DNA from 2 places in the Mesorhizobium marinum genome. Region 2 is predicted to be linked to the other one. Evidence: predicted binding sites of a transcription regulator. Region 2 holds the regulator's gene; the other holds the start of a gene.
The links. The regulator PhoB, encoded in region 2, activates phosphate uptake and scavenging genes when phosphate is short. The targets are predictions, from matches to a motif close to TGTCATNNANCTGTCAT.
Positions count from the first base shown of each region.

Region 1: ABUE31_RS13475 (LTA synthase family protein) is a predicted target of PhoB. The motif match lies at 6,129-6,145, and genes of this name have one in related genera.

Region 1 is NZ_JBFOCI010000003.1:546,999-554,211, reverse strand. It holds gene ABUE31_RS13510 (cyclopropane fatty acid synthase) at 1-294, opposite strand, end outside; gene rplI (50S ribosomal protein L9) at 475-1,053, opposite strand; gene rpsR (30S ribosomal protein S18) at 1,260-1,508, opposite strand; gene rpsF (30S ribosomal protein S6) at 1,508-1,966, opposite strand; gene ABUE31_RS13490 (SRPBCC family protein) at 2,460-2,993, shown strand; gene ABUE31_RS13485 (SRPBCC family protein) at 3,051-3,530, shown strand; gene ABUE31_RS13480 (dihydrofolate reductase family protein) at 3,600-4,178, shown strand; gene ABUE31_RS13475 (LTA synthase family protein) at 4,195-6,102, opposite strand; gene fabD (ACP S-malonyltransferase) at 6,312-7,213, shown strand, end outside.
Region 2 is NZ_JBFOCI010000002.1:358,530-365,742, forward strand. It holds gene ABUE31_RS07255 (CRTAC1 family protein) at 1-606, opposite strand, end outside; gene ABUE31_RS07260 (vanadium-dependent haloperoxidase) at 609-1,928, opposite strand; gene phoB (phosphate regulon transcriptional regulator PhoB) at 2,042-2,728, opposite strand; gene phoU (phosphate signaling complex protein PhoU) at 2,756-3,463, opposite strand; gene pstB (phosphate ABC transporter ATP-binding protein PstB) at 3,498-4,313, opposite strand; gene pstA (phosphate ABC transporter permease PstA) at 4,328-5,641, opposite strand; gene pstC (phosphate ABC transporter permease subunit PstC) at 5,638-7,107, opposite strand; gene ABUE31_RS07290 (PstS family phosphate ABC transporter substrate-binding protein) at 7,213-7,213, opposite strand, start outside.

The sequences.
Region 1 (7,213 bases), on a different contig from region 2:
GCTCTCGATCGTCTTCGACCAGAAGGCGTCGATGCCGGTCGGCGACATGTTCTGGAAGGCCACGCGCAAAAGGTCGAGCGTGTCGCCCTCGAGGAAGTCGACCTCGCCGTCCATGTAGGCTTCCGGCGCCGCCAGCATGGGGTCGATGGCGATCGCGCGCACGGCGCGTGTCGTCTTGATCTGAATGTGCACCGGATCGCCGGTGCCGTCGCCGAATGTATGCTTCCTGCCGTCTGGGCCGGTGATGCTGAGATTACCGGTGCGGACCAGACCCGAGACGACGCGGTTCAACATTTTCTTCACTGCAACCACCCCACTCCAATAGGAACGGATGGATACTGTGCCCAATCTGTCGCAGTTTGAAAAGTTCCCTCTGGCACAAAACGGCGACCAGGCGTCGGGCCAACTGCCTGAGCCGGATAGCAAAAAGCCCGGGCGAACCCGGGCTTTCCGTCAATTGCGGGCCTGAAGCGATCAGGCTTCCTCTTCGGCCTCGTCCGAGTTCGGATCGAAGAAGGCCTCGGGGCGGGCGTTTTCGTTGATGTCCTCGCCGTAGATCGCCTCGGCGGTCGTCAGCGTCTCGCCCTTCGCCTGGCGCTCGGCCTCTTCGGGCGAACGGGCGATGTTGAGGGTGACGGTGACCTCGACTTCCGGGTGGAGCGCGATGGCGACGTTGCTGAGGCCGATGGTCTTGATCGGCTGGTTCAGCTCGATCTGGTTGCGGGCAACGGTGAAGCCCTCGGCGGTCAGAAGGTCGGCGATGTCGCGGGTCGACACGGAGCCGTAGAGCTGGCCGGTCTCGCCGGCCGAACGCACCACGACGAAGCTCTTGCCGTCGAGCTGCTCGGCGACCTGGCCGGCTTCCGACTTGCGCTCGAGGTTACGTGCTTCGAGCTGGGCGCGCTGGCCTTCGAACTTCTTCTTGTTGGCTTCGTTGGCGCGCAGCGCCTTGCCCTTCGGCAGCAGGAAGTTGCGGGCGTAGCCGTCCTTGACGTTGACGGTGTCGCCCATCTGGCCGAGGCGGGAAATACGTTCGAGAAGAATGACTTGCATGGTTTCGTCCTTGTCTGGCCCGAGGGCCCTGAATCAAAAGACGAGATCAGGAAGCGGTTGCGCGTCGCGCCTGTTTCGCTGTCCTGCCCGTCAGGCAGTTAGGGTGGATCGCATCGACCACCCAACCCGGGATTTGTCATGTCCGTCCGCCGCGCCCGTCGCGGCGAAGGCCGGCGCGGACGAAAGGCCCGCGCCGGAATTCGGTCTCACTTCACCACGTAGGGCAGAAGCGCCAGGAAACGCGCACGCTTGATCGCCTGGGCGAGTTCGCGCTGCTTCTTCTGGCTGACGGCCGTGATGCGCGACGGCACGATCTTGCCGCGCTCGGAGATGTAGCGCTGCAGCAGACGCACGTCCTTGTAGTCGATCTTCGGCGCGTTGGCCCCGGAGAACGGGCAGGTCTTGCGGCGACGGTGGAACGGACGCCGGGTCGGGATCTGGTTGATGTCGACCATTATTCTGCGGCTCCTTCACCGGTTTCGCGCGGACGGCGCGGTCCACGATCACCGCGATCGCCGCGGTCGCCACGATCACCGAAGCCGCGGGATCCGCGGTCGCGATCGCCGAAGCCGCCGCGCTCGGAGCGCTCTTCGCGCTTCTGCAGCATGGCCGACTGGCCTTCCTCGTGCTTTTCGACCTTGAGGGTCATGAAGCGCAGCACGTCCTCCGAGAGGCCCATCTGGCGCTCCATCTCCTTCAGTGCCGCCGGCGGGCAGTCCAGATCCATCAGCGTGTAGTACGCCTTGCGGTTCTTCTTGACCCGGTAGGTGAGGGACTTCAGTCCCCAGTTCTCGACCCGGCCCACGCTGCCGCCGCCGGAGCTGATGACGCCCTTGTACTGTTCGACAAGTGCATCGACCTGCTGCTGCGACAGATCCTGCCGGGCAAGGAACACATGCTCGTAAAGTGCCATTGTTCGTTTGCCTTTCGTTTCACGTCCCTGTCCGGTTCCCGCGGCTAAGCCTCTGCGACTTGTCCAACCCGCCAGGCGGGAGAGAAAGGCGCATCTACGAGACGGTCGAGAGCGGAGACACGGGAGGCCGAAACCTTCTGGCTTCGACAGGGGGCGAACCCCCGGCCCTCCGTTCAGCCCCCAGCAGGACCGGCAGATTGCGGCGGTCCATACAGGGGAAGGCGGCGAATGGCAAGCACCGGGCCTGCGACACGCTTGCACGGCCCAGATGCGGGCGCGCCGCGGCGCCCGACGAATCTATATTCAACCGCAAGGTTGACAGTTGGTTCTGCAGGGCATACTGTAAACCAAATGGTTGAATTTAATGAGCCCCGATTTCGAACGACAACGCCTGCGCTTTCTCCAGCGGTTCTGGGCCGGACGCCTCGACGCGCTGGACAGGGTGCTGGCCGACCCGACCGACGTTTCAACGACGACTGAGAGGAACTGCACGATGACGAGACTGGCGACCCGCGATGCCTATGGCGCGTTGACCGAGCCGAACACGATAAGAATAGAGCGCCTCCTGCCGGGCCCTGTCGACCGGGTCTGGGCCTATCTGACCGACAGCGAGAAGCGCCGCCAGTGGCTTGCGGCCGGCGAGATGGAACTGAGGGTCGGCGCGCCGTTCGAACTCGTCTGGCGCAACGACGAGCTTTCGTCCCGCAAGGAGCCGAAGGTCAACGACTTCCCCGACGAGCAGCGGATGCACAGCCGGATCACCGAGGTCGATCCGCCCTACAGGCTGTCGTTCACCTGGGAAGGCAGCGGCGACGTGACAATGGAACTGACGCCGCTCGGCGACGAGGTCCTGCTCACCGTCACCCACCGCAGCCTGCCCGACCGCGATACGCTGATCATGGTCGCTGCCGGCTGGCACATGCATCTCGACACGCTTGCCGACCGGGCCGCAGGCGCCGAGCCGCAGCCATTCTGGAGCGGATGGCGGCGGCTGAGGGAAGAATACGACGCCCGCTTGCCCGCATAGCCCCAACGGCCGGCCGAGCCGGCGTTCCCGACATTTCTTCAATCCAGGAGACCGATCATGGAAAATCGCAGCTTCACGACCGCCTTCACCGTCGACAGGACGCCCGAGCAGACGTTGGCCGCCATCCTCAATGTCCGCGGATGGTGGTCCGAGGACATCCGCGGCCGCACCGAGAAGGCCGGCGACATCTTCAACTACCGGTTCCGCGACATCCACCGCTGCACCATCAAGATCAAGAGCGTGGAGCCTGCCAGCAAGGTCGTGTGGCGGGTGGTCGACAACTACTTCTCCTTCACAGAGGACACCACCGAGTGGAAGGGTACCGAGATCGTCTTCGACATCTCGGAGAAGGGCGGCGCGACCGAGGTTCGCCTGACGCATGTCGGGCTCGTCCCCGAATACGAGTGCTACGATGCCTGCACGGGCGGCTGGACGACCTACGTCAACGGCAGTCTCAAGGCCCTGATCGAGACCGGCAAGGGTAATCCCAATGTCGGCGAGCCGATGAACGAGACCGAAAAGGCGCTCGCCGTCTAGAAGCCGTCCATCGCGAACTTGCTCCGCCCGTCCCGGCGGAGCGCTTCCGCCTGCTCGAGGAACGTCGCCATGCGCAAACTGATTGCCGGAATGAAGGTATCGCTCGACGGAAAGTACGAAGGGCCGGAGAGCGTGGCGGACTGGGTGGAAGCCTGGTCGGACGACTACGGCCTGATGGCCGAGGTCGACGCATGCGTGCTCGGCGCCGGCATGTATGGCGGCTATGAGCGCTACTGGACGTCGGTCCAGACCGCTCCCGATACGCCTGCCTGGATCAGTGGAGCGCCTCCGACGCCTGCCGAGCGCCAGTGGGCGGACTTTATCAGAAGGACGCCGCACTATGTCCTGTCGGCGACGCTCGATCATGCGGATTGGCCGGACACCGCTTTCATCCGCGGCGTTGCAGACCTGGCCGCCCTCAAGCAGCAGGCTGGCAAGAGCATCTACCTCGTCGGCGGCGGCCGCACGACGGCCGGACTGATCGACGCCGGCGTCGTCGACGAACTCCGGCTGATCGTCTATCCCGTGATCGCGGGCGACGGGAAGGCGCTGTTCGCGACGGGCGGGCGTCGCCAAGGGCTCGATCTCAGGCGCGCCGAACCGCTGGGCGACGGGCGGGTCCGCCTGGCCTACGGGATCGGCGGATAGCGGCCCGCCGCCGGGATTAGACGCCAGCCGGCTTCGGCAGGCGCGGGAAGAAACGCTCGACGGTCCGCCGCTTGCCGAACAGGGCGTCGTACTGCAGCAGGCGGAAATCGTTGATCAGCGGGTCGACCCGTGCGGCGCGCGACCAGTCCGGCGTCGCGCCGTCGGGCGCGATCAGAACATGGCGTTCGACCACGTCGTACCTGGCGTCAACACGACCCAAAAAGCCGGTGTAGTAGGGGTGCTGGATGCCGGCGGCCTGGAACAGCTTCAGCGGGATCAGCGACGGGCTTATCGAGCCGACGTCGCGCATCGGCCCGTTCCGGTTCGACCAGATGACCAGCGGCGTCTCGCGGTGCAGCGCCAGTTCGGCTGCCGGCTCGCGGCGCTCGGGAACGGGCCCCTTGAGGAAGCCTGTCTCGGTATAGCCCTGGTTGAGCGGCGGAAGGTGGTCGCCGAAGAAGACGATCAGCGTGTGCCGCTCACGCTTCGAGGCCCAGTCCATCAGCCGCTTCAGGCTCCGGTCGGCGTCGGCCACGCCTTCCGCGAAGGAGCGGATCGACTCCCGGGTGCGGAAGCTGGCGACCGATTCCACCGTTACGCGGGCGTCGGCGTAGCGGTTTGGCTCATAGGGACCGTGGCCCTGCAGGCTGACGGCGAAGGTGAAGATGGGACGCTTCGCGGCGTCCGCCCGGCCGATAATCTCGGTCGTCAGCGCGTCGTCGGACACCAGCGGTCCCCGCGACGCCATCGGCGGCAGCTTCTCGATGCTGAGGAAGCGGTCGAAGCCGAAGGCCTCGTAGACGTTTTCGCGGTTCCAGAACCATCCCTCGAAAGGATGGATGGCGAGGGTGTCGTAGCCTTCCGCACGCAGGAAGCCTGCCAGCGACGGCACCGGCCCGCGGACATACTGCTGGTAGGGGATGCTGCCGTAGGGCAGGAAGGCGTTGGAGAAGCCGGTCAGCGCCTCGAACTCGACATTGGCCGTCATGCCGCCGAATTCCGGCGAGAAGACCGAGCCGGAGCGCATAGCCCGCACGGTCGGCATCGGATCGGGCGTGATCGTGGTCGCGGGAAGCAGCGTCGGATCCCAGAACGATTCGCTCATCACCATGATGATGTCGGGCCTGTCCTGCGGCAGCGAGGGCTTGCCCGGCTCGGCCCGGATCGCATCGAGGACGTCGTCCTCGTAGCTCGGCGGAGCCAGCACCTTCGCCATCGGCACGTTCAGCGCGAAGGCGATGGCGAAGCCGTTCGAGGCATAGTTTTCCTTCTGGTCCCACATGATCGGGATGATCTGCAGACGGTCGCGCGTCCAGGAGAAGGTGGCGAAGTCCATGATCGAGACGAAGAAGGCCAGCGCCGGCACGACGAGGGCGAGCCGCGCCACGCGCATGCGCCAGCGGATCGCCGGGAAGCGCCGGCGCCAGTGGCGCCAGAGCGCGACAAGCAGGAAGGCTGCTGCGGCGCCGCCGACCGCGATGATGGCGGCGGCGAGCGGGCGCTCGCGCACCAGAAGCGGCGCCAGTTCCATGATCTGCCGGGAATATAGGAAGTCAGCCGGATAGAGCGGGTCGCCCAGGTAGGAGGACTTCTGGTGGCCGATCGCCGCGAGCAGGAGGGTGATCGGGGCAATGAAAAGGATGCCGTTGTGGCGGCGGCCGAAGAGCGCGTCACACCCGATCAGGATCAGCGCGAATAGCGCGACGGTTGTCCAGCCGGGCCGGAAGGGCTGGCTGAAGAACTCGACGGTCTTGTCCAGCGAGCCGCGCGCGATCAGTTCAATAAGGAAGACCAGGACAGCCGAGAGCAGCAGCGAAATTGCGAGCGTGCCGGCGCAGTCGAACGCGCGACGCGTACGCGGCCATCCCCGCCGGCCCCGGGGCGCATCTCCGGCCGGCGAACTGTCCAAACTCTGCTTTGCCAACTCAGGTACCTCGGTAGGCGGTAGAACGTCATGCCACTGTCATGGTTCCGTCACACAAAGCCAGTCCTTGTGTCGGAAATGAGAAGCCGGCTCTATTCTTTTTTCCGTTCCGCGCAAGGGGCGGCGTCGGCAACGGCCGGCGAGCGCCCTTGACTTGACCAACCTGCTTGTTTCACAGGCAGTCGCAGAAGAAATCGGGACCCGAGAGCATGGCCATCGCATTCACCTTTCCGGGGCAGGGCAGCCAGGCCGTAGGCATGGGCAAGGACCTGGCGGACGCCTTCCCCGAAGCGCGCCGGGTTTTCGACGAGGTCGACGAGGCGCTGGGCGAAAAACTGTCCACGCTGATCTGGGAGGGCCCGGAGGAGACGCTGACGCTGACGGCGAACGCGCAGCCGGCGCTGATGGCGGTGTCCATGGCAGCGATCCGGGCGCTGGAAGCCCGCGGCCTCTCGCTCAAGGACAAGGTCGCCTATGTCGCCGGCCACTCGCTCGGCGAATATTCGGCGCTAGCCGCCGCCGGCACGTTTTCGATCGGCGACACGGCACGGCTCCTGAGAATCCGCGGCAACGCCATGCAGGCAGCGGTTCCGGCCGGCGTCGGCGCCATGGCGGCGATCATCGGCCTGGAAGAGCCGGACGTCGCGGCCGCCTGCGCCGAAGCCGCGGAAGGATCGGTATGCCAGATCGCCAACGACAATGGCGGCGGCCAGCTGGTGATTTCGGGCGAGAAGGCCGCAGTCGAGCGCGCCGCCAAGCTCTGCACGGAGAAGGGCGCAAAGCGCGCGCTCATGCTCCAGGTTTCCGCGCCTTTCCATTCCGCGCTGATGGCGCCCGCCGCCGAGGCCATGCGCGAGGCGCTGGCTACTGTCGAGAAGCGCGCGCCGGTCGTGCCGGTGCTGGCCAATGTCGTCGTGCAGCCGTTGGGCGATCCCGACGAGATCGCCCGCCGGCTGGTGGAACAGGTCACCGGCCGCGTACGCTGGCGCGAGTCGGTGGAGTGGTTCGGCGAAAACGGCGTCACCACGCTCTACGAGATCGGCTCAGGCAAGGTGCTGTCGGGGTTGGCCCGCCGCATCAACCGAGACATCGCCACGGCCGCCATCGGCAC
Region 2 (7,213 bases):
AAGCAGCCAGTTGTCGGTGCACGAACCCCAGGGGGAGATTTCCTCGCGCCGGTCGATGTAGCTGCCGACCGCGATGGTCGGCCAACCGGCCCCCTTCTCCCAGGTCGCGGAGAGCGACGTCCACCACGCATCGCCGCCGGCAAAACTCCAGGCTTCGTTGGCGCGCTCGAACTTGCAGCCGCCAAGACCGCGCATCACGACATTCTCGCCAACCCTCAGCAGGACGATGTCGGTGATGCCGTCGCCATCGACATCGAGCGGGTAGGCGCCGCTGACCTTGTCCAGTTCGAGGCCGCTTGGTTCTACCGTGAACGCAAGCACGCCGCCGCGCTTGCTCGCATTGCGATAGAAACGGGCGGGCTGCTCGCCGCCGGCAAGCAACAGGTCCGGATAGCCGTCACTGTTGCAATCGAAGGACGCCGCCCCGCCGCCCACCATATATTCCCACTCGCCCTTGTAGACATTGTCGATTCCGGCGCTGGCCGTCTCCTCGACGAAGCTCGGGACGACGGGAGCGGGGGCGCCGGGCAACGGCTCCTCGGCACGCGCGGCCGACATCCCTGCCCACGCCAGCACGACGGCAAACCCGCACAATCCGAGGCGCATCGTCATCTCCTCGTCCTCAGCTTGTTGGTATAGCCGCCAATGCAGCGGCCCTGCTCGAGGCCGTCCACGATGGCGGAGCGGAAGTGGATGCCGCCGTACATCCTCGAGATGCCGGCCTCGTCGGCGGCCGCGCGGAAACTCTTGAAGCTGCGCGGGTTGCGTCCGTCGGGCGAGCCGGTCTTGTCCTCGAATGCGTAGTTGTCGCCGAAAAACGCGGTCAGCACGGCGTCCATGGCGCCGGAGACGGTGCTGTGGCCGCTCGGATACTCTGGAAAGGGCGGCGTGTTCAGGATCGGCTCCCACTTGGGGTCGACGACCTTCTTGATGTAGGTGACCGGGCGTATGAGGTTGAAGGCATATTTGTCATGCCAGCAGCCGACAAACGCGTCCGACATCGCGACTCCCATGCGCGCCAGCAGGTCGACAGTGTCGTCGAGCGAAAGATCGGCCTGCTCCGCGACCTGCAGCGCGATCGATATCCAGTGGCCCGGCGGGGTCATCGACAGCATCGGGTCGTCCGACCAGAAGCGGGCAATGGCGATCTGTTCAGGCGTGGCGCTCTTTGCGGTCTCGTAGACCTCGATCGCCTCCTGGTAGAACTGCGATCCGGGCTCGGTGCTGTAGGGCGGATTGCCCGGCGTGCCGCAGGTCGAGCCCGAGGGCGTCGCGAAGGTGCGGTTGTTGCCCCAGCCCGGCAACAGCGGCAGTTGCTGCTGGCGGATCGCGCTCGTCGGCACCCACTTGTCCTCGCCGGCAGGCAGGTCAAGCTGTTCAGGAAAACCCATGTTGGTGACGGTCGCGCCACCGTCATCCATCGACCATTCATGGATGCTGGCGGCCACCGCCTTGCCGAAGGTTTCGCTGCGCGCCACGACATCCTCGGGCACGCCGTCGATGACCATCGACCGCCATTTCTTCTGCGCGGCCCTGATCGCGCGCTGGCCGGTAGGACCGGTATTGCCGAAATAATAGACGATCGCGTCCGACATGGCCGCGCTGGTAACGACCGCCTCGTCATAGATCGCTCCCGGTTCGCGCTGAGGCACCGACGTGTGCCCCTGCAACTGGCCGACAAGCGACACCAGGCTGTCCGACCCGCCAACGGCGGCCTCGAAGGCGGTGACGCCGAGATAGCCGAACGAACGGCTCGCCACGGGCGGCGAATAGGTCGCGGTATGCCGGACCAACTCGTTCATCAGATAGTACCAGTCGCGCAGCATCTCCTGCGACGTCGGGCGCGCCGCCGCCTGGGCAGGCAGCACCGCGCACCAGGCCAGCATAGCCACGGCAAGCGCCGCAAGCATGCGGGCGAATGAACGCATGGACTCCTCCCTCAAGCGCCGCCTGCTATTTTTTTCGGCGCTCGGAATAATATGCACCGGACATGCTGGCGCGGCAAGGGCGCTGCGCTGCAGACCGTCGCGGGAGGAGCGGATCAGTCGTCGCGGATGGCGTAGCCGGCGCCGCGGATGGTGCGGATCACGTCCGGCATCCGGCCGTTGTTCACCGCCTTGCGCAGCCGGCCGACATGAACGTCGACGGTGCGTTCGTCGATGTAGATGGTCTCGCCCCAGACGTTGTCGAGAAGCTGGCTGCGCGAGAAGACGCGGCCCGGATGGCGCATCATGAATTCAAGCAGCCGGAATTCGGTCGGGCCGAGCTTGATCTCGTTCTTCTTGCGGTAGACCCTGTGCGCCTCGCGGTCGAGCATGATGTCGCCGACCTTGAGCACGGAGGACAGCACCTCCGGCTTCGCGCGACGCAGCAGCGCCCGAACCCGGGCCATGAACTCCGGCGTCGAGAACGGCTTGACCAGATAGTCGTCGGCGCCCGTCGAGAGGCCGCGCACCCGGTCGGATTCCTCGCCACGCGCCGTCAGCATGATGATCGGCAGGCGCTGCGTCTCCGGGCGCATCCTGAGGCGGCGGCAAAGCTCGATGCCGGAAATGCCGGGGATCATCCAGTCGAGAACCAGCAGGTCGGGCGCGTGCTCCTGCAGCCGGATCTCCGCCTCGTCGCCGCGCGTCACGATCTCGACCTGATAGCCTTCGGCCTCGAGATTGTAGCGAAGCAGAACGCCGAGTGGCTCTTCGTCCTCGACCACCATGACTTTCGGAGCGATCACCTTGGGATGCCTCCTGTCGTCGCGCTATTCGGCCAGCACCGAGAGCTGGGTCTCGTCCAGCTTCGGGCGGCTCACCGGCAACTGCTCGCCGGTCACCACATAGTAGGCGTTCTCGGCGATGTTCGTCACATGGTCGCCGATGCGCTCCAGATTCTTGGCGCAGAACAGGAGATGCGTGCAGGCCGTGATGTTGCGCGGGTCTTCCATCATGTAGGTCAGGAGTTCGCGGAACACCGCCGTGTAGCGGGCGTCGATCTTCTCGTCGTCCGTGCGCAGCGTCCTCAGCCCGTCGGCGTCGCGAGCCACATAGAGCTCGATGACGCTCTGGACCTGGCGCAGCACCAGGTCTGCCATGCCTTCGATGCCATGCGAAAGATTGCGCGGTGTGACGCCGTGGCCGACGGCGCTGACCCGCTTGGCGATGTTCTTGGCAAGATCGCCGATGCGTTCGAGGTCGCCCGCCATGCGGATGGCGCCGACGACGGCGCGCAGGTCCTGCGCCATCGGCTGGCGCTTGGCGATCAGCGCGATCGAACGATCGTCGAGTTCGCGCTGGCGTGCGTCCATAATGGCGTCATCGGAGACGACCCGCTGCGCAAGCGCATTGTCCGAGGTCACGAGCGCGCGGATCGCCGCGCCGACCATCGAGCCCGCCAGTTCGCTCATGTCGCGAATGAGCTGCTGGATGTGGTTCAGGTCGTCGTCGAAGGAAGTGACGGTATGTTCGCCCATCGTTGAGAGCCTTTCGGTTACCTGGTCAGGCGGCTCAGCCGAAGCGGCCGGTGATGTAGTCCTGCGTTCGCTTGTCGTGCGGGCTCGTGAAGATCGTGTCCGTCGGTCCTTCCTCGACCAGCACGCCGAGATGGAAGAAGGCGGTCCGCTGCGAGACGCGCGCGGCCTGCTGCATCGAATGGGTGACGATGACGATCGTGTAGTTCTGCTTCAGCTCGTCCATCAACTCCTCGACCTTGGCGGTCGCGATCGGATCGAGCGCCGAGCAGGGCTCGTCCATGAGGATGACCTCCGGCGACACCGCGATCGTGCGGGCGATGCACAGGCGCTGCTGCTGGCCGCCCGACAGCCCGGTGCCGGATTCGTGGAGCCGGTCCTTGACCTCGTTCCACAGCGCCGCCTTCTTCAGGCTTTCCTCGACGATGCCGTCGAGTTCGGTCTTGTTGCGCGTCAGTCCGTGGATGCGCGGGCCATAGGCGACGTTCTCGTAGATGGACTTCGGAAACGGATTCGGCTTCTGGAACACCATGCCGACGCGGGCGCGCAACTCGACCACATCGATCGCCTTGTCGTAGATGTCCTGCCCGTCGAGCGTGATCTTGCCGCCGATCCTGGCGACGTCGATCGTGTCGTTCATGCGGTTCAGGCAGCGCAGGAAGGTCGACTTGCCGCAGCCGGACGGACCGATCAGGGCCGTGACCTGGTTCTCGGGGATGTCGAGGCTGATGCCGAACAGCGCCTGCTTCTCGCCGTAGTGGACCGTGACGTCCCTGCCCTGCATCTTCACAGCGCGTTCGTTCGACATCGGCGACAGCCTGTTCTCGATCGCTGCTTCGGTCAGCATGTTCATATCCCTCTACTCCATTACCACCGGCGTTCAAAACGCCGGCGCAGGACGATCGCCCCGATATTCATGACTGCCAGGAACGCCAGCAGGATGATGATCGCGCCCGAGGTGCGTTCGACGAATGCACGCTCGGCCTCGTTGGCCCACATGTAGATCTGCACCGGCAGCGCGGTTGCCGGGTCGAGCGGCGTGGTCGGATAGTCGGCGACGAAGGCGACCATGCCGATCAGCAGCAGCGGCGCGGTTTCGCCGAGCGCCTGCGCCAGCCCGATGATGGTGCCGGTAAGGATGCCCGGCGCCGCCAGAGGCAGGACGTGGTGGAACACCATCTGCATCTTCGAGGCGCCGAGGCCGAGCGCCGCCGAGCGGATCGACGGCGGCACCGCGCGCAGCGATGCGCGGGTCGCGATGATGATGGTCGGAAGCGTCATCAGCGTCAGCACGAGACCGCCGACGATCGAGGCCGACCGCGGAAAGTCGAGGAAGTTGATGAACACCGCCAGGCCGAGCAGGCCGAACACGATGGAGGGCACGGCCGCGAGGTTGTTGATATTCACCTCGACCAGGTCGGTGAAGCGATTCTTCGGCGCGAATTCCTCGAGGTAGATCGAGGCGGCGACGCCGATCGGCAACGCCAGGACAAGCACGATCACCATCATGTAGATGGAGCCGATGATGGCGACGCCCATGCCCGCCGTCTCGGGCCGGCTCGACGCGCCGAACAGGAACAGGCCGGAATTCCAGCGCTGGGCGATCGTGCCCTCGCCGGCAAGCTTGTTCATCCATTCGACCTGCTGGTCCGAAACCTTGCGGCGGGCCTCGTCGACGCTGAGGTCGACCTGTCCCTTGAACGCCGAATCCACGTCCGCGGTGGCCAGCACCCAGACGTTGCGCGTTGTCCCGATGATCGACGGATCCGCCACCACCATGTCGCGCAGTTGAGTGCGCGAGCCGGCCGATATCATCCCGCCCGCCTGCTTCACCAGCGCGCGGTTTCCGGGATCGATGCCGAGCTTCGCGACCAGCGCGTTCTGGGCGAGACGGGGATAGTTGGCCGTCAGCAGGACGTTGGGGTCGCTGGCCCGCTCGTTGTCGGGGTCGATGACGGCGGCGTCGAACGTGATCGGCAGATCGATCGACGTCTGCCAGAACGCCGTGTAGCCCTTGGTGAATACCGACACCATCAGCGCAAGCAGGAAGAAAATGCCGATGCCGATCGCGATGATCCCGTAGAGACGGAAGCGCTGCTCGGCGGCATAGCGCCGCTTGATGCCGATGTCGCGCCGGGCTTTCGCGGGCGCGGCCCCGGTGAAGATCGCGGCGTCGCTCATTCGTACTGCTCCCTGTACTTGCGCACGATGTAGAGGGCAAAGACGTTCATCCCGAGCGTCAGCACGAACAGCGTCATGCCGAGCGCGAAGGCGACGAGCGTCTGCGGCGACGTGAATTCGAGATCGCCGGTAAGCTGGTTGACGATCTTGACCGTGATCGTCGTCATCGCATCGAACGGATTGATCGTCAGCTTCGCCGCAACGCCGGCGGCCAGCACGACGATCATGGTCTCGCCGATGGCGCGCGAGGCCGTCAGCAGCAGCGCGCCGACGATGCCCGGCAGCGCCGCCGGCAGGATGACCCGCTTGATCGTTTCCGACTTGGTTGCGCCGAGGCCGAGCGACCCGTCGCGCATGGAGCGCGGAACCTGGGTGATGATGTCGTCGGATAGCGAGGAAACGAACGGAATGAGCATGATGCCCATGACGATGCCGGCCGTGAGAACGCTCTGCGCCTGAATGAATGTGAACCCTGCGATCGCCGTGGAAATGTCGCGCAGGAACGGACCGACCGTGACCAGCGCGAAAAAGCCGTAGACGATGGTGGGGATGCCGGCGAGGACTTCCAGCAGTGGCTTGACCGTCGATCGTACACGCGGCGTTGCGTATTCCGCCATGTAGACTGCCGCCATCAAGCCGACCGGCACCGCGAACAGCATCGCGACGAATGCGATGTAGAGCGTCCCGGCAAGCAGCGGGATCAGGCCGAACTGGCCCTCGGTTCCGACAGCGTCGGCGGCCGCGAAGCGCGGATCCCAGACCGTACCGAAGAAGAACTCACGGAGAGGCACGGACCGGAAGAAGTGGATCGTCTCGAACAGCATGGAGAAGACGATGCCGACCGTCGTCAGGATCGCGATCATCGAGGCGCCCATGAGCATCCAAAGGACGATCCGTTCGACATTGTTGCGCGCGCGAGAGCGGATGCGGATGCCGCCATAGGCATACGCCGCGCCGGCCAGGGCCAGCGCCAGCGCGCCGATCGCGCCGATCCAACCGACCGTCGCTTTCATCGCGTTCATCTGCTGCGCGAGGGGTATCATGTAGTCCTGCGTCTCCGAGGCCAGGGCAACGCCCCGGTCGGCCAGGATGGGCCGCAGTTCCTCGAAGGTGTTCGGAAGTTCCCGCTCGCCGCCGGCCTGCTCGAGCCTTTTCAGCCCGGCGGCAAGGTCCTTGACCATGCCGAAGGCAAGCCCGCGGCTGGCGATCGCGCTGCCCTCGGTCTGCGCCGGAAGATTGGAGCGGGTGGTGCTTTCGATCCACGCCTGACCGGCAAGCGACCAGACGAAGAGAAAGAGCAGGGCCGGAAGCACGGACAGGAGAAAGGTCCACCAGCCGTGATAGTGGCTGCGCGAATGCGGCTTCTCGGTAGAATGCGCCTGCTGCCGATTGGCCCGGGTGCGTCCAAGCACGAACCCGACGACGCCAATGGCAAGAATGAGAATAAGTACGAAGAGTATCGACATTTTTTTCGCCGGCCCCGCTCGGTCGCCGTCAGCGGCGACCCCGGTTGTCCTTGGAAGTCGCGGGCGGCAGGAGGTGCCGCCCGCGTCGTTCTCGCCGGTCGGCGAC